DNA from 2 places in the Paenibacillus sp. FSL H7-0716 genome. Region 1 is predicted to be linked to the other one. Evidence: riboswitches for the same ligand, from Rfam matches in the RefSeq annotation. Region 1 holds a riboswitch; the other holds the start of a gene.

What was found. Region 1 has a riboswitch for cyclic di-AMP ahead of MHH60_RS23740 (C40 family peptidase). Riboswitches for the same ligand answer to the same signal wherever they lie in the genome.
Region 2: another riboswitch for cyclic di-AMP. It lies ahead of MHH60_RS23345 (TrkH family potassium uptake protein); the one in region 1 lies ahead of MHH60_RS23740 (C40 family peptidase).

Annotation. Positions count from the first base shown of each region.
Region 1 covers NZ_JBBODA010000023.1:9,242-18,920, reverse strand. Annotated here, with positions in the region: gene MHH60_RS23750 (hypothetical protein) at 1-251, shown strand, start outside; cyclic di-AMP (ydaO/yuaA leader) riboswitch at 469-607, shown strand; gene MHH60_RS23745 (C40 family peptidase) at 665-1,093, shown strand; cyclic di-AMP (ydaO/yuaA leader) riboswitch at 1,456-1,598, shown strand; gene MHH60_RS23740 (C40 family peptidase) at 1,604-2,095, shown strand; gene MHH60_RS23735 (GNAT family N-acetyltransferase) at 2,285-2,770, shown strand; gene MHH60_RS23730 (c-type cytochrome) at 2,898-3,254, shown strand; gene MHH60_RS23725 (4a-hydroxytetrahydrobiopterin dehydratase) at 3,336-3,623, opposite strand; gene MHH60_RS23720 (hypothetical protein) at 3,852-4,145, opposite strand; gene motA (flagellar motor stator protein MotA) at 4,352-5,152, shown strand; gene motB (flagellar motor protein MotB) at 5,136-5,951, shown strand; gene rluF (23S rRNA pseudouridine(2604) synthase RluF) at 6,064-6,765, opposite strand; gene MHH60_RS23700 (sensor histidine kinase) at 6,755-9,082, opposite strand; gene tadA (tRNA adenosine(34) deaminase TadA) at 9,387-9,679, shown strand, end outside.
Region 2 covers NZ_JBBODA010000022.1:37,416-47,094, forward strand. Annotated here, with positions in the region: gene MHH60_RS23335 (LysR family transcriptional regulator) at 91-993, shown strand; gene MHH60_RS23340 (potassium channel family protein) at 1,518-2,189, opposite strand; gene MHH60_RS23345 (TrkH family potassium uptake protein) at 2,203-3,561, opposite strand; cyclic di-AMP (ydaO/yuaA leader) riboswitch at 3,623-3,800, opposite strand; gene MHH60_RS23350 (CPBP family intramembrane glutamic endopeptidase) at 4,121-5,797, shown strand; gene uvrC (excinuclease ABC subunit UvrC) at 5,896-7,848, opposite strand; gene trxA (thioredoxin) at 7,970-8,287, opposite strand; gene MHH60_RS23365 (YqzM family protein) at 8,641-8,799, shown strand; gene dnaI (primosomal protein DnaI) at 8,995-9,679, opposite strand, start outside.

The DNA of each region.
Region 1 (9,679 bases):
CCGGCGGTACAGGAATGTTCTCCTCACTGTTCATCTGCTTGCGGTCACTGATTCCTGCTATAGGTGTTTCCATTGTACTTGGTGCGGGAGGCTTGCTCTTACTGCTAGTGTGCGGACTGACGGGTCTGTTCTGTCCCGGCCTACCGGCACTTATAATACGGCAAATCTCACCACTACCTTCTACGCTCTTAAAAATGTGGGGAATCTCTGCACAATATCATCTATGGCGTAGCAAAGCATTTCCACAATAAATCAACCTTATTTGACATAATAAAAAGGTCCCAATTCCTGTATTTAGGAGCTGGGACTTTTTCTCAATACGGATAACTTAAGAGTATTTGCAAAATCGTAAAAGCTCTGTTACAATAAGTCCTGTGCTATTAGTAACAATTTTGTAATCAATTGAAACGATTCCTACATAACTAAATGTATTTATCGTAAGTGTAACTGTCGAAACGTCATTCTCTGGTGCTTAACACGCCTAATTCCTTTGCACCGGGAAGTGGGGGAACCATATTTTGGGTGAATTGATCTCGCTTTACAGGGATCATAGGGAATCTTCTACCGAACCCTTAAGCTAACCTCGCAGGCCTTGGAAGGAGTACATCTTTTGAAAAGACATAATTTAAGAAAAAAATGCGTCGCTGCGGCGCTAGGACTTGTAATGGCGTTATCTATTGGTGGAGGAAGCGCCTTTGCCGACTCTAAAATGGACTCTGTAATCTCAAAGACTATTGGAGTTGCCTATAAAACCGGAGGTACAAGCACTGCCGGATTTGATTGCTCTGGATTTACAAAGTATGTATTCAAGAATGTGGGTCTTACTTTACCTCGTACATCAAAAGCTCAATATAGCGTTGGAACTGCTGTATCCAAAAGCAATCTGCGTTCTGGTGATCTAGTGTTCTTTAACACACTTGGCAATGGAGTATCCCATGTCGGCATTTATGTTGGAAACGGAAAATTCGCACAATCGTCCTCTTCGCGTGGAGTGACCATCACTTCACTCAGTCAGGCCTACTGGGCCAATCGTTATGTTGGCGCTAAAAGAGTAATGAGTACTTCAGCTTATCAAGCTGTAGCCTTCGATTGAAACCTTCCTCACAACTATAACCTCATAATTACAACTATATGAACCTGAATCTGATTATGCCCGTAATCAAATTCGGGTTTTTCTTTTTTCCATAATATATTTTTACACTATTAGAGCCCAATTGAAACACGTTTATTTGATAAAAATTGCAATTATATTAAAAATTAGGTCATTATTAACGCTTACATATGCCTTTCTACCGTAAAAATGCCAATTTTTCTGCATTAATATGTTAAAAACGATTGCCAAGCGGCTTTCTGTTTGTTACAATTAGCGCAGTGAGATTTTAGTAACATTTTTGTAATCATTAAGTTGTTATTTACAAAGGTTTTGTCATGTATTGATTACAAGCTAATCCTAATCAACAGTATGAGCCGAGTTTCCTAACTATTAGGAAAACGGGGGAACCAACTTTGGGTGAATTGACCTCCATTATATAGAGGGGTCATAGGGGACCTTCAACCGAACCCTTAAGCTAACCTCGTAGGCATTTGGAAGGGGTATACACTTTTGAAGAAGAAGTTAGCAGCAGCAGTACTAAGCTTTTCCATCATCCTCACCATCGGAGCAGGAAGCGCTTTCGCAGATTCCAAAATGGATAAAGTGATTGACAAGGCCATCGGTACTAAATACGTATCCGGCGGTATATCCACTAACGGATTTGATTGCTCCGGATTTACAATGTATGTGTTTGATAAGATTGGCATTAACCTTCCACACCAATCAGGTTCCCAATATCAAATGGGCACAGCAATCTCCCGTGATGATATAAGAGCCGGAGATCTTGTATTCTTCAATACAAGTGGCAAAGGTGTCTCCCATGTCGGCATTTATGTCGGTGAAGGTAAGTTCGCACACGCTTCTACCTCACGCGGTGTTACGATTAGCTCTCTGAGTGATAGCTACTACGTGAAACGCTACGTTGGTGCCAAGCGCATTATGAGCACAGACGCTTACCAATCGGTTGCTGCTGAATCGGAAGACAATGATGATGTGCAATAAGTAACGTACATAGGCTCTTTTCCAAGGTAACTCTTGGAGGAGAGCTTGTTTTTTTGTCTTATTACTTATTTACCCCTCTCATAATTTGTAAAACATTTCTCTCATATAAAGTTTCTGAGTCGAACCTCCCCCATTTTGTATATAATTAGTAATATAGCAATGTCCTCGTGAAAGGAGATCGATGACTTTATGATAAATCCCTCGGTAACTTTTCATGTAGTTCCTATGGAGGCAATTCACGGAGAAGCTATTTGTAAGTGGAGCTATACGCCTCCATATAATATTTATGGCTGGATGCCGTGGGAGCAGATGCAGGCTCTTGGCATCGAGTTTGGTGATCCGCAGCTCCGGGAGGAACAATATATCTCCATATTAAATGAACAAGAGGTATTGTGCGGATTCGCACAGTTGTTCCCGATGGAAGGAGTCGTTCGTTTAGGAGTTGGGATGCGCCCCGATCTATGCGGCCATGGTTTAGGCAAACTATTCGTGGATGCCATCGTCCAGACAGCCTTGAATCGTTATCCTGATCGTGAGATAGATCTAGAAGTCCTGACCTGGAACCAACGCGCCATACGAACTTATCAAAAATGTGGATTTACGATTACAGATACGTATGAACGCCGCACACCTACAGGAGATAAACCTTTTTATTGCATGGTCTATGACAAATGATATTAAATACCATATATTTCATAAGAATGATTGTATTCTCGTTCATTTTTTTGTCACAAACCCTATGATAACGCTTCACCATAAGCTATAATGTAGGGAGCAGCTTACATAGAAGGGACGAATTGGGATGCAGAAATGGATCATGAGCGGTTTGTTTTTTGCCGCCTGTGCCTTTGCGGTAGTACTCATGTTTACACTTCCGGGTAAAGAAGAGGTAGCGGAAGAAAATAAGCCCACGATGCCGGTAGTTCAACTGGACGCAGCAAAGGCAGAAGCAACCGTGAAAGCCAGCTGTATCACCTGTCACGGCGATCAGCTTCAAGGTGGAGTTGGACCAAGTCTTCAGAATGAAGGCGGCCAGCATGACGCTGAGGAAATCTACAGCATCGTCACTAAAGGACGTGGTCAAATGCCTTCCTTTAAGGAGAAGCTAGCGCCTGAAGAGATCGCCAACGTCGCACTCTGGCTCTCAGAGAAAAAGTAACCCATCAAGCAACTAAAAACGCCCGTGTATGAGATAGGTGACTATCTATGCACGGGCGTTTATTTTATGATTTTGGCTAAACTAGTGATTTTTTTCAAAGGCTTCATTAAATTCATGCGCCGCTCGAAGATCTAGAGCCGTAATCCCATCTTCTTCATTAGATTCAAGTCGCAGGGTAACTGTTTTATAATCAATCGTAATATGTGGATGATGATCGAAGGCTTCAGAAATCGTGGCTACTTCATCAACGAAAGCAATGCCCTTCATATATTGGCTGAACATATATTTTCGCACCATAACATTATTATCCAGCTTCCAGCCCTCCAGCTTAGTGATCTCCTCACGCAGTTCCTCTTCCGTAAATAACAATTCGTTTCCTCCCTTACAAAAAATTGCAGTAAAGTGCGCAGTTCCCTTTACTTGACTTAGGCGTTAAACAAAACATCCCTTAGCTTCTGAGGTCCAAGGGATGTGCCAGGATAAAGGCGATATTTTCGATTTAATGTATTCACAAATCCCAGCGATTATAACTCGGCTTTATCAATTTTAACACGGGCTACTAACTACGGGCAAATTACGTCCCGACGTCTCCTCAACCTAAATCAAAACCACTGAAGCCAAATCCTCTTCGCCAACTAAAATATTAATGCGGTGCGTGTCCTTATCGTAAATAATTACGCCGCTCCCCACTTCAATCATAGGTTCATTACCCAACGCGAAGAAAAGATCCTCAGCCAATGCTTCCCATACCTCCAGCTTTGATTCTTGGGGTAGTTCCTGCCACTCGTCCGGATCCATCTCGAAAAATAAATATCCATCGGAAATTCGTCCGACGGCTTCGGTCAAATCCGTTAGAATTTCACCGTAATCTCTACCATGCTTTACACCCACGTATATCACTCCGTTTTCTTCACAGATGAATAATTACTTACCTTATCCATTATAGCCGAAAAAATGACTTCACAAAAAACCGAATGATGTCGATAAATAAGAATATACGTTAATTCGGTTTCGCACAGAGTGCCCTGCCGCTGTTTCAAGGATGATATACGCGGCATTGTCGGAACACATCTTAAATCTCACGGACGAGGTGCAAAATGGAAATTTCAACAATAATTGGTTTAATTTTTGGTTTGGTTGCTGTAATCTGGGGCATGATCCTCAAGCACGCTCCACTTCATGCTTTGGCCACACCTGCTGCTTACGTTATTATCTTGGTGGGTACGGCAGCTTCTATTTTCATGGCTTTTCCTTTCAACGAGGTCAAAAAGATTCCAAGTCTGTTCAAAATGATTTTTATCAAAAAGAAATTAATCAGTAAACCCGAATTAATCACTATGTTCATGGAATGGGCTTCTATCACACGGCGTGAAGGTCTGTTGGCTCTAGAATCAAAGGTCGATGAAATAGAAGATAACTTCCTCAGGAATGGCATGCGGATGATCATTGATGGAAATGATCAGGATTTTGTCCGCGATGTCCTCATGGAGGATATCCACGCCACAGAGGATAGACATAAAGCAGGAGCGCTCATTTTCTCACAGGCAGGTATGTATGCTCCTACCCTTGGGGTGCTCGGGGCGGTTATCGGCCTCATCGCCGCTCTGGCTGATATGAGTGATATGAACAAATTGGCTGCGGCAATCGGGGCTGCCTTCATCGCCACTTTGCTAGGTATCTTTACAGGTTACGTATTATGGCATCCTATTGCCAATAAGCTGAAACGTCTCTCCAAACAAGAAATCGAAGTTCGAATGATGATGGTCGAAGGTCTTTTGTCCATACAGTCCGGTGTATCTACTATTGCCATCAATCAGAAGCTTGCTGTATTCCTAACACCTTCGCAACGCGTTAAGTTAAATGAGAAGGACGGTGGATCAGGTGAGCAAAAAGACTAGACACGAAGAGCATGAAGAACATGCCGATGAATCGTGGCTGTTACCTTATTCCGACCTCATGACTCTTCTGGTGGCTCTGTTCATCGTTATGTATTCTATGAGCGCAACGGATGCCAAGAAATTTGAAGAGATGAGTCAGGCCTTCAGTTCCGCACTTAATGGCGGTACAGGTATTCTTGAAGAGCGGGCAGCAATGCCTAGTAAGACTCAAGAAGATCTGGGGAAAAATGATAAGATGGGTAGCTCTACTTCCAAGAAAGCTGAAGAAGCAGAAATGGCAAAGCTACGACAAAAGGAACAAGAGGATTTAGAGAAGCTTAAGAAACAATTCGATCAATATATTAAGAGCAACGGTCTAACGGATCTGCTCAGTACGAAGCTTAATCAATCTCAGCTAATGATTACGATCAGTGATAACGCATTGTTCGCCTCTGGCCAAGCCATTGTTAAGGATGATTCGCGGCAATTAGCTAAATCCATCTCAACGATGCTGCAACAATTCCCGGATTATGATGTAGTAGTGCAAGGGCACACCGACGATATTCCGATTTCTAATAGCAACTATTCATCCAACTGGGATCTGAGTGCGGATCGGGCACTTCAGTTCATGAAGATTTTGCTGCAGAACACGAATCTAAATCCGCGCAAATTTAGTGCGATTGGATACGGCGAGTATCATCCTATTTCGGATAATGACACAGCTACCGGCCGAAGCAAGAATCGCCGGGTAGAGGTTTCCATTATTCGCAAATATCAAGAATCCAAAGAGTTTACAGGGATTGTTCCCTCTGCTGAATAAGTGATTTCGTAAGGTAATAAAAAGAGCTGTCCAAAGGTCTTAGACCCTGGACAGCTCTTTTTTGTTGCGAGTACTACATTCTATATGGACCTGTAACATTGTAATAACATTCCTACAGTAACTCGTAGTTCAGCGTAGCTCCAAGCTCTTTCTTCTCATCAGCAGACAGCTCCCGCCATTCTCCCGTTTGCAATGCCCCCAGGCGAATATTCATAATCCGAATGCGTTGCAGCTTTCGAACCTCATAGCCAAAAGCGCTGCACATACGACGAATCTGACGATTTTTGCCCTCTGTCAAAATAATACGGAAGACACGCTCCGTAATACGCGTGACCTCACAGGGCAGTGTCTTCTCACCTAATATTTTCACACCGCTGGACATGCCGGTAATAAACGAAGGCGTAATGGGTCTGTCCACGGTAACCACATATTCTTTTTCATGCCGGCCTTCCGCCCGTAAAATTTTATTAACGATGTCGCCATCATTAGTAAGCAAGATTAATCCTTCCGAATCCTTATCGAGACGACCAATCGGGAATATACGTTCATGATGACCTACAAAATCGACAATATTCCCCTTGATATGCTGTTCTGTGGTTGATGTAATCCCTACCGGCTTGTTTAGAGCAATGTAGACCGTCTGGCTTGAGGTTTCAAGCGCTATACCATCTATTCGCACATCATCGCCCGGAACAGCCTGACTGCCCAGCACAGCAGGCTCTCCGTTGATCGTAACTCTGCCGGCATCCACAAGCTTGTCTGCTTCTCGGCGTGAACAGTACCCTGTCTCACTGATGAATTTATTAATTCTCACGTTGTTCTTCACTCCGTTCATCCTTAATGTTAAGCCAAGGTGTACCCCCTCCAGCTGCAGGCAGCTTAATCATAACGGTTGTCCCCCGGCCAACTTCACTTTGTATTTCCAAATGACCCTTATGAGCCTGAATAATACGCTGGCTAATCATTAACCCAAGACCAGTCCCCGATTCCTTATTCGTGAAGAACGGTTCACCCAGCTTAGGCAGCACGTCCTCTGGAATCCCTTCACCCTGATCTTTGATTACTATAAAGACGCAATCCACAGAGTTCCACAGTTCCATTGAAATGACGCCACCCTCAGGCATAGCCTCAATTGCATTTTTAACAATATTAATGAATACCTGCTTCAGCTGGTTCTCTTCACAATGTACAGTAGCAGGTTGTTCAGAGAATTTCGTACCAAATTGAATATCATGTAGATGAGCCAGACTATCCAATAGAGAAACTACATCACCTAATATGTAGCGAAGATCTTTTTCCTGAAAATGAACGGCTTGCGGCTTAGCCAGGATTAAAAATTCACTGACAATAAGATTAATCCGCTCCAGCTCGGATAACATCAGCTCTACATGAAGCGGAACCAAGAGCTCCTTCTCCTGTTGAAGCTGTAGAAATCCTTTTAATGTGGTAAGAGGGTTACGAATCTCATGAGCTACTCCTGCGGCCAATTGGCCGACCGTAGTTAGTTTCTCAGAGCGTCTAAGCAGCTCCTCCATTCGATTGCGTTCCGTCATATCACGAGAAACGTGAATAAAGGAATGGGGATAACCCTCTTCATCTCGAATTATCGAGGTACTAACGCTAACCTCAACTAATGATCCGTCCCGTTTAAGTCTCACTGTCTCGATCGGCGGCAGAACTGCACCATTTCTTAACGCGTCCAGCCGCTCTTCCTCTTGCTTAAGCGCTGTCGCGGGTACAAGATATGGCATATTGCCGATCACTTCTGTTGCACTCCATCCATACAGCTCCTCAAAGGCCCTGTTAGTGCTAGTGATTCGTCCCTCCATATCCAACGTATGAATCGCATCAGACGTACCGTTAATTACGGATTCCAAATGCTCCTTAACCGCCCGGTTCTCTTCCAGCGTCTGCTTAAGACGATTGGTGCGTTGCATAAGATGAGAAGTCATAGCGTTAATCCGCAAGGCTAATTGACCTAACTCATCACGAGAGGTTACCTTTAATGGAGGTTCGAACTTACCTCGCGCTACATCATTGACTTTGGCAAGTATAGCCTGAATTGGACGAGTAACAAAACCTGAAAGTATGTAACTACATAGCAAAAATAATGCCAGCAACAACAGAGACGTAGTCAAATAATTGGCTAATTGTTCATGAACTACGGATGAAATCACAGAATAATCCAAAACTACACCGATTACGTAGGGCTCCATTTTAGGATTCTGAATAGGGATGAAGCTTTTAAGCACTCTTTTCCCATGTACCCTCGTCTCCAGTGTAACTGGCTTCTGCTTCTGCTGAGCTAATAGAATGGCCGCTTTATCTTGCTCCACATTACCATAAGTATAGGTACCGAACTTAATTGGGCGGTTGCCAAGTTTCTTTTTAAATGCATCGCTTCCATCGCCCGCCATACTCGCTAAACCAAATGTTGTTGGATTAAATCCTGTAAGCTCTAAAATCCCTGGATTAACTTCTTTGGTTCGCTCTACAATTTGATCGGGATTGGTGATTTTGACATATTCACTAGCCGCAGTATTGAGAATAACAGGATTAATGATGTAATTGCTTGCTTCATCATGATAATAACCCCACTTCTCAATGAAATCGGGATTGTAGGTTGAATATTCAAATGGGCCTGACCAAAAATGATCCAATGCCTGACCTTGTCCCACAGTGACTTCCTGATTATCAAATAACTCCAAAAGGGCAAGGTACCAGTACCCCCAACCTTGAGTGGACATTCCAATATCAATAGGATTTGATGCCTTTGTCACCACGATATCATTATCAGTCTTTACCAGAATTGAAATATTAGACACGCCCAACTTGGAAGTTAGGGCCTTAAGTTGAGCATTGGTTATATTCTTATAATCCGGACCCAATTCCTTAGAGGCAAAGATGGCAGCCATTCTTAAGTTATGCGCAATTTGATATTCTACATAGTTAGAGCTATAGTTACTTTGTTCTACAGAAACAGCCATTTGCATAGCGGTGATCTGCATATTATTTACGTTTTCATTTCTTAGATTATTCTGAGCGGCATAAAGGTTAAATGTCAGGTTTAATGCTAAAATTAGCAGTACCGCTCCAAAAATAATAGCAGATAGTTTTGTCTTTATGGACAAACTGTTATTCACCTCTTATCCACTGGTAAATCCTTGCGGAGCCTATAATAAACATCATACCTTTTGCCCCCTCATTTGAAAAGGACATTTAAAACAAGCCTATTAATTCACGAAATATTGAAATTCAAAAGGTGTTTCTCTACAATATATAAGAAACCATCCACATCTTATGCACATATAAACAAATTATTAAAGTCTGATGTGTACAAAAATGTGTATAAGTAGGCTGTTATCCACAGAGTTATACACATTTTGTTAAGAACGAATATTTGTTCGTTGTACAATGGTTACAGAAGAAGGGAAGATGATCTTGAATATTAAAGCCAATGAATCGCCAGAAGATATACAAGCGGTTCATGAATATTGGATGAGGCAGGCGATCGCAGAAGCACGTAAAGCTGAGGCATTAGGTGAGGTTCCTATTGGCGCTGTCATTGTTCGACATGGTGAAATTATAGGACGTGGATACAATTTACGAGAAACGACAATGGATTCGACAGCCCATGCAGAGATGGTAGCCATTCGTGAGGCCAGCAATGTCATGAAATCTTGGCGTCTGCTGGATTGCCAGCTGTACGTCACCCTAGAACCTTGTCC
Region 2 (9,679 bases), on a different contig from region 1:
GATTTTCCTTATGTAATAAGAACAGTTACTCTTACGGCTATGAATTTCATCACTACTGATCGTACATCGCATTAGGAGAGGAACTCAATTATGTTTGACGATTTAGATGTTTTTGCAGCAGTTGTGGAACATTCCAGCTTAAACCGGGCCTCACGCCAGCTCAATCTATCCCAGCCCGCCTTGTCTCGCAAAATTTCTAAACTCGAGGAACGTCTGGGGGTCGCACTGTTTAATCGTTATGGCAAACGACTGGAGTTAACCGAGGTTGGGCGTCTCACTTATTCCTATGCGCTTGAACAACGGCAGCAGCGTTCCAAGTTTCTGGAAGCCCTTTCTAAATTCAAAGAGGGGGAGCCAAGGCTTGTCACCTTGGGGGCTAGTCTTACCTCTCTGCAGACCACGCTTCCGCCGCTGGTAAACGCTTATATGGATAAATATCCGACTGCAGAGCTGAAGCTGATCACAGGCCGAACGCATGAGATCGTATCCTCAGTTAGTGAGGGAAAATCAGATGTAGGTCTGATCGCTTCCTCTATTCAAGAACCCGGGTTACGCTGCATTTCTCTGTTTGAGGATCAACTGCGACTGGTCGTCTCAGAGCAGCATCCTTTAAATTTATCTTCCAAGCTAACCATGGATCATCTATCCCGGCTGCCTATGATTCTCTTCTCAAAGGGGACCTGGTACCGGCGTCTGACGGACGATCTATTCCAGCGCTGCGGGATTGATCCCGATGTGCGTATGGAGATTGACTCCTTCGAAGCCATCGTGCGGCTGCTTCCGACTGTCAAAGCGGCTGCGTTACTGCCAAAGTCTTATCTGCGTCCAGAGCTGCTGAACGGCGGCGGGCTGGTGTCCTTACATATCAAGGAGCTGGAGCAGACTCAAAGGACCACCTGCCTGATTTACCGTGACGATGGAAGCATGAGCACGGCGGCTCGCAGTCTGGTGCAAGTTACCGAAGAGATGTTTCTGACAGAACGTGAGCAGTAAAGCCGGACCAAATGAATCAAGGTGCGCACCTAGTGATCTCCAAATGAGGCAATAACTGAAGCACTTATAGCGTAATTAGGGAATTTCTCCCTGAAATTTAGAGATTTCTGTTCAGCAGACTTAAAATTAGGGAAAACTTCCCTAATTTTCGGCTGATTCAGTAACTAATAAAGGAATCCCTCTGTTTATTAGGGAGGAATTCCCTAATGTCGTTCATTTAGAGCGAATAGCGGCTATTTTTAGGGAGGTTTTCCCTAATTAGTTCACACCCACTCTATACATCGTACAAACAAAGAACGCATATCGCCCATATTCCACCGTCACAGATACCACAAATCATCTACTACAGCCGTACGAATATCACACCTAACAAATCATCCACCGCCCAAACCAATATCTTAGAACACTACGCGTGGTCTATAGTCATATGGCATAGTAAAATCCATTACGTTTCCTACTCTTTACTCCATAAAAAAGAAGCTGCCCCCAAGTAGAATTCACTACTTTTGAGTCAGCTTCTTTTCCTATGATTCTTGGTTCACAACTTCACTCTCAAAACGGTCAATACTTTCATTAGGACCAATGAGTACCATAACATCGCCTTCACTCAAATAATCATGGGCGGTTGGAGCGACGATTATTCCACTTTCCCTATTTAGGGCAACAATACTGCAGCCATATTTAGCTCTTGTGTTTAAATCAGACAAACTTCTGCCGTTCATGCAGGACGGTACGGTCAGCTCGACAATTTTATAATCCTTGGACAGTTCAATATAATCCAGCAAATTGGGCGTCACCAGCTGGTGTGCCACACGAATCCCCATATCCCGCTCCGGAAAAATAACCCGATCAACCCCCAGCCGCGACAGTGCGCGGCCATGAAGGATGGAGATTGCCTTAGCCACCACTTGCTTGACTCCAATCTCCTTCAACAAAATGGCCGCCAGAATGCTTCTCTCCATATTGTCACCAATCGCAACAATCCCACAATCAAAGTTCCGTACACCAAGCGAGCGCATAATCCCCTCATCTGTAGCATCTGCTACTACCGTATGCGTCAACTGATCGCTCATTTCCTCCACGCGTTCTTCATGGTGGTCAATGCCGAGCACCTCGTAGCCCATTTCCATCAGCTCAAGCGCCAGGCTTGAACCGAAGCGACCTAAGCCGATTACTACAAATTGCTGTGCTTTCATTTCTAATTAACTCCTATCCAATAATTATTTTACCTTCCGGATACTTATACAATGGTTTACCCTGTTTGGGACCGAGTGCATACGCTAAGGTTAGTGGACCTAGCCGACCTGCAAACATCGTCAGACAGAGTAGAATCTTACCGATCGCTGACAGTTCCGGAGTTAGCCCCATAGTCAGTCCTACCGTAGCAAAGGCGGAGGTCGTCTCAAACAAGATTGCCAAGAAATTACTGTCTTCAGTTGTGGAGAGTATCATCGACACAGAGGCGATTAACAACAAAGCCAGCAGCGTGATCGTTAATGCCTTGTAGATGCGCTCCTGAGCCAGCCGATAACGGAACAACACAACATCTTCCCGTCCACGCAGCATAGCAATTACAGCACCAATCATCATCGTAAAGGTTGTTGTCTTGATCCCGCCGCCCGTTGAGCCCGGAGAAGCACCAATAAACATAAGAATCACTATAAAAAATTGTGTAGCCTGCCGAAGTCCAGCAATATCAACTGTGTTCGCGCCAGCCGTACGGGGAGAAACGGATTGAAAGAAGGCCGATAATATTTTACCGCCAAAATTCAGTGAACCCAGGGTACGAGTGTTAGTAAACTCGAATATAAAAATAACCAGAGCTCCGATCAGAATCAGCCCTGTACTGGTGGACAGGACAACTTTACTATGTAGAGACAGCCTGCGGGTTACCCGAAACTCCACCAGATCTGACATTACAATAAAACCAATCCCGCCGGAGACAATCAGAAACATCACAATAATATTCACAAGCGGATCATATACGTAATCAGTTAAACTGCGAAAATCCCCAAAAATATCGAACCCCGCATTATTAAACATAGACACCGCATGAAATATGCCATAATAAATCGCTTTTCCCAACGGCATATCAAAAGCCCAGCGAATAGACAGCAGCAAAGCGGCACAGCCTTCTATGACAAGAGAATATATAAGGACTCTCCGGATCAGTCGCACAATTCCTTCCATAGAGCCTTGATTCATGGCTTCCTGTAGGATTAGCCTGTCCCGCAAAGATATTTTACGCTTTAACACCAGTGAAAATAGAGTGGCCATGGTCATAAACCCTAAGCCGCCGATCTGGATTAGGACCATAATTACGGTTTTCCCAAAAATCGTGAACGAAGTTCCGGTATCCAGCACAACAAGCCCTGTTACACAGGTTGCCGAAGTTGAAGTAAATAATGCATCAATAAATTTCACGGAATTCCCGCTTGTGCTTGAGATGGGGAGCATAAGCAGCAAGGCCCCTATCAAAATAATCGATGCAAAACCCAGCACCAGTATCTGCGGCGGCGAGAGCTTTAGAAACTTAAATTCAGAAATCCTGCGAAACTGTGAAGCCATTTGCTCACCTTCTTATCAAAAATTCCAACAAAAAAAGCACTGGAAAACCAATGCTGACTTGGTTCCTGCAGTAAATTAGCCTACGAGGTTAGCTGACGGATTCGGACTATGCAGGCTGCCCTATTCGTTCCCAGAACGAAATTCACCCCTGATGAAAGTGCCATTTATCGTGTACACTCCACTTTTCATCACTTCTTATGGTTCCCCCGTTTTCACCAGAAATTCGGCTACTATACAATTGCATACAAATTATATACGTTATTTAGTGAATTCACAAAGACACAATTAATGCTCATTCACATGAAAAAATGCGGTTTAAAGAGACTGCATCAAAAGGAGTGCCTTTTCTCATCACTTTTCCGTGTTTTCCCTGCAATTACACCGATTCTCACCATTCATGCTGAAATGAACACGATAAAATTCATGGTATAAATTCACATGGCTATTCTATACTATCTCTATTACCCATAAAAAGAACATATAATGATTTTTGTAACCAACCAGGCACTAATACTATAATGGAACATAACATTGTCAGTACATAACAAGGAGGCGTTACATGAATCCCGTCGGCCAGCCCTTACAGCAACGTGCCCTCTCCAAGAGGCTCATCATCTCGGGCATTATCGGTCTTATTCTATTTATTATGTTTCAGATTTCCCCTTCACTGCTTAGTAGCCCTACAGGTGAAGATACCACCGTCATTAGCAAGGCAGAAGCCCGTGACCAAGCCATATTATTTGCAGAACAAAAGCTCAACTACACCGAAGCACCAAACGATCAATGGAATGTACTTTACGAGACGGACTCTTCCTTTTATGGTTATATGTCTCGCGAGAAGCTTGTGGAGGACTACACCAAGAAAAAACTGGATCAAAAATATCCTTTTGATGTCTTTCGTGCAACGCTTACTCCGTCAGCGGAGCAAGAGCCGCAAATCATTGTTGACCTCAATATGTATAACGGTAAGATTGTCGCTTTCTCAAAGGCTGCAAAAGTTGCCTCTGAAGAGGGGTCAGGCATCGCTTCCGTTGGTGCAAAAGAGGACAAGGGAGCTGACCTCACTCTAGCGCAGAAGGAGAATCTTGCTCGTCCTTGGCTTCAGGAATGGGAAGTAAATCCTGCCAAGCTACAAATTGAATCGAATACAGGAAGCCATGGGCTAGTGTATACGGATAGTACTGTTCAGGTCGGCGAATCCTTATTGCACTATTATTTTGATTTCAGTGGAGAGCAGGTATCCAGCTTTAATGCCGGCTTCACTGCACCGGCTTGGCATACCTCCTATGTACAAGGACAGACCTCTTTAGCGGAAAAGCTAACATTATTCGGTTACGGTATACCCACACTGATTTTAGGAATTCTGGCACTCGTCTACAGTATTCTTAGAAGAGAGCACACTTCCTTTAAACGTGGAGTATTCCTAAGCTCAGCCTATTTTGTAATCATGATGATCAGCACCTATAATATGCTGCCTGAATCTACGGGCGAAGGGCTAGAAGCACAGATTACCTCTGTCATTATGTTTATCATTTATGCTTTGTACAGCCTGCTGATGTCCTCCTTGCTCTACTTCTCTTTAGTGGGCGGCAATGGCCTATGGCGAAAAGAGGAAGGCATGAACCCTTGGCCCCGCGCCAAAGAGCCCGGCTATGGACAATATGTGTTGGACAGTATCCGGGCTGGTTACATCTGGGCTTTCGTTCTGCTAGGGGTGCAGACGGTTATGTTCATCATATTATCGTTTACCTTGCACAATTGGTCTACTACAGACGCCACCCAATCTCCTTATAACATGAGATATGCTTGGCTTCTGCCTATCGTCGCATGGCTCGCTGGTTTATCTGAGGAAGCCATTTATCGCTTTTTCGGAATTCCTATGCTGAAAAAAGTGTTCCGGAACACTTTTGTCGCTTGCTTGATCACCACGCTGGTTTGGGCGTTTGGCCATACGTTATATCCGATCTATCCCATCAGCTCCCGTCCCATTGAGCTGACCGTAATCGGGCTGCTGTTCAGTTATATTTTCCTTCGTTACGGATTTATTGCTGTCATGTTCAGCCACGTCGTGTTTGACAGCATCCTGATGGGCGCTACGCTGATCTTTATGAAGGAGAGCGTAAATGTAGGCGCGGGTATCTTCGCGATTATTATGCCGTTCATAGTCGCTTACATCGTCTATCGATTTAACCCACCACAGAAACCTAAGCAGGTGGAGCCGTCTTCTTTGATTTAAGAAAATAAAAGAGTGTACATCCTATAACCAAATTTAAAAAAGGGGATCATAGCAGCTTTAGTCGCTGCTGTGATCCCCTTTTTCTTTTGTCACCATTGCTATGAGGTTGGCTCTTCATCCTTGAGCGCATCAAGAATTTGTCTTGCCAGCTTTTCTCCAATAGAAAGTGTACGGAAATCATCCACGGAGGCTTCTTTAATTTTCTTAAGCGATCCGAAATGCTTTAGTAGCGCTTTACGGCGCTTCTCACCTATACCAGGTATAGAGTCCAGCTTGGAGGTAACCATGGACTTCCCGCGCTGTTCACGGTGGAAGGTGATCGCGAACCTATGGACCTCATCCTGAATCCGTTGCAAAAGGTAAAATTCCTGACTGTCCCGGGCTAGCGCGACAGGCTCTGGCGGATCTCCAACCAAAAGCTGAGCCGTCTTATGCTTATCATCCTTAACAAGGCCGCAGACCGGAATGAATAATCCCAGCTCATTCTCCAGAATATCAATAGCAGAGGAGATTTGCCCTTTCCCTCCATCGACCACAATAAGATCCGGTATCGGAAGATTCTCCTTCAATACCCGTTCATATCGCCGCCGAATGACCTCGCGCATCGTTCCATAATCATCCGCACCCACTACCGTACGAACCTTATATTTACGATACTCTTTTCGTGCAGGCTTGCCATCAATGAAGACGACCATCGCTGAGACCGGGTTAGTCCCCTGAATGTTCGAGTTATCGAACGCCTCAATACGGCTCAAGCGTTCAAGCCCCAAGCTCTCTCCTAAGCTGATCGCTGCTCCAGAGGTACGCTCTTCATCCCGTTCAATCAGCCGGAATTTCTCGTCGATAGCCACTCTTGCATTTTGACAAGCCATGCCAACCATCTGCTTCTTAAGACCGCGTTGTGGTACAAGCACCTTAATGCCCAGCCACTCCTGCAGAATGGAGGCACCGCCAGCGGCATCCACGATCCCTGCTGCCGCAGCTTCCTCAGCCGCCGTCGCACGTGCCTCAGCCTCTTCAGCCGATTCAGGAGTATCTTCACCCTGTTGTAAATCCGCTTCTGCTGGAGCAGCTATGGCGATCTCGGGTTTAGTCTCTTTATTTACCAGAGACTCCTCATCGAGCACATCCGGCAGCAGAATCTCCTGCGGCAAAGCGGGATTATCACTGTAATACTGCGTCACATAAGACATAAAGTCACTGTAGGCTTCACCATAAAACGGGAACACGGAGGAATGGCGCTGAATCATCTTCCCTTGTCTCATGTACAGAATCTGCACACACATCCATCCCTTGTCTACAGCATAACCAAATACATCCCGGTCCTTAGTATCTGTAGTGTTGATCTTCTGCTTCTCCATCAATGCATCGATATGGATAATCTGATCCCGCAGTTCCTTCGCCCGCTCAAAATATAATTCCTCAGCAGCTTCCTGCATTTTTTGCTGTAAATCCTTTTTAACCGCCTCATGACCTCCGCCTAGAAAAGCAGCGATGTCCTGCGTAATCTGCTCATACTCGGATTTCTGAACCTCCTTCTCACACGGTGCCAGACACTGGCCCATGTGATAATAAAGACAGACCTCCTTTGGCATCACGCCGCATTTACGAAGCGGGTACATACGATCTAGGAGCTTTTTTGTCTGCTGAGCAGCATAAGCATTAGGATAAGGGCCAAAATATTTTGCTTTATCTTTAATCACCCGGCGTGTAACCTCAAGGCGCGGGTGAGTTTCATTCGTTATTTTTATATAAGGAAACGTCTTGTCGTCTTTCAAAAGCACATTATAACGCGGCATATGTTTCTTAATTAGATTACACTCTAGAATGAGCGCTTCCATGTTACTGGACGTAACGATGTATTCGAAATCAGCAATATTAGCGACAAGCCGCTGCGTTTTACCATTATGACTGCCTGTAAAATAAGACCGCACCCGATTCTTGAGTACTTTCGCTTTGCCCACATAAATAATAGTGCCTTCCTGATTCTTCATCAGATAGCAACCAGGCAGATCGGGTAGTAGTGCCAGTTTATTGCGGATATTGTCCAAAATGATCCCCTCCAGCTAAATTGGACCCATGATTAGTTGGCATTCAGCACACAAAACGCCTCCGGAATGAACCGAAGGCGCTGAGTGGCAGGGCCGAGGCCCGAACAGTAGCATCTATCAATTATTGATGTTTTGCTACGATATTTTTCAGGGATTCTTTGGAGTTCAGTCCCACAACTTTATCTACCGGTTGACCGTCTTTGAAGAAGATCAGAGTTGGGATACTCATAACACCAAAACGGGAAGCCGTTTCCGGATTCTCATCCACATTCAATTTTGCAATTTTCACGTCGTCTCCCAGCTCTGTGGACAATTCATCCAAGATTGGAGCGAGCATTTTACAAGGACCACACCAAGGAGCCCAGAAGTCTACTACTACAGTACCTTGACCTTCCACTTCGTTACTGAAGGATTGGTCAGACACGTTCACGATAGCCATGATATTGTTCCTCCTTTAAGTTTTGCGAAGCATTACGCACATCTTAAGCCAAAGCTTAGTTCATGGAAGCTGCTCCGAAATATGAGTTAATAAATTGTTTCATGTAATATGATAACCAAATTACCACTTACCGACACATTACAAGTATAACATATCTTTATGGGATATGTGAAATATCACTCGCAATTATATTGCCTTCAATGTATTTTTTTTACGCACTCTTTTCTTTACAACCTCCCCAGCATTTCGGTATACTTAAAGAAAGCGCATTAATTGTCAATGACTTATTTCATAAACTAATGTCAATTTGCATCTAATAATACAGGGCTTGTCCCTGTAAGGAGGCAGAAACTATGGATGTTAACGCGCAAGTACGGGACCCACGAGAACATATCAACGAAGAACCCCGCAATGATCTTGGGGATTTAATGACCGGATTTTTCGGAATGACCACGTTTATGACGGTTGTCTTTTTCGGAATGGTCATCCTTAAGTTCATTCTCTCGGAGTAAAGGAATCATCGCACAATAAAAAGAAGCTGTCTCAAAAGTAGTGAATGCTACTTATGGGGCGGCTTCTTTTTTTGAGAATAATGAGGGAAAAAGCGGCGTTTGAGTTAGGATAACTAAAGAAAACGAAGAGCAGCCATCCTCCAATAAAAGGAGAACCACTGCTCTTTAGAATTTTACATTATGAATATTTCAGGCTTATCTATTGGCCCCTCGCTGATTCTCCCCATGCAGTGGAAGAACATCCACAAAAGGAGCAATGCGATCCATTAGCCGTTGGCCTTTATAGACCTCTTCACCATCTTTGCTCGTAAAGCTAAGATGTTTCTCCAAGCCATCCAACGGATAATTCGAGGTGTAAAAGGTTGGTTTGCGGTTCATCCGATAATTTAAGATCGCCCCAAGTACATGATCACGAGCCCAAGGATTCAGATTTTCCGCACCAATGTCATCAAAAATAAGTAAATCGCAGTTTTTCATCGTATCGACAGTTTCCTTCATCTTCTGGCCATCCATCATGATCGATTTCAAGTCCTCTATAAAGTCTGGCATGTATACGATCACTCCGGTATATCCAGCAACAGCAAGCTCATGCAGCAAATAACACATCAAAAAAGTTTTGCCTGTTCCAAAAGAGCCATGTAAATAAATGCCGCGTGAAGTCAGGCCTTCCTCTTTAACATTCGTGATATAATCAAATATTTTATTCACAGCCGAGACCCGGCGCGGGTCTTTGCCCATAATATCTATCTCATCATAACCGCCGTTAAGTACACGCTCGTCCACATAAAAGCTACGAATACGTTTGCGGATGTTATCCTGATTATCTTGTGCCACTTTAAGTCGGCATGCCGTCTTGCGTTCATATAGATCCACTGAACCA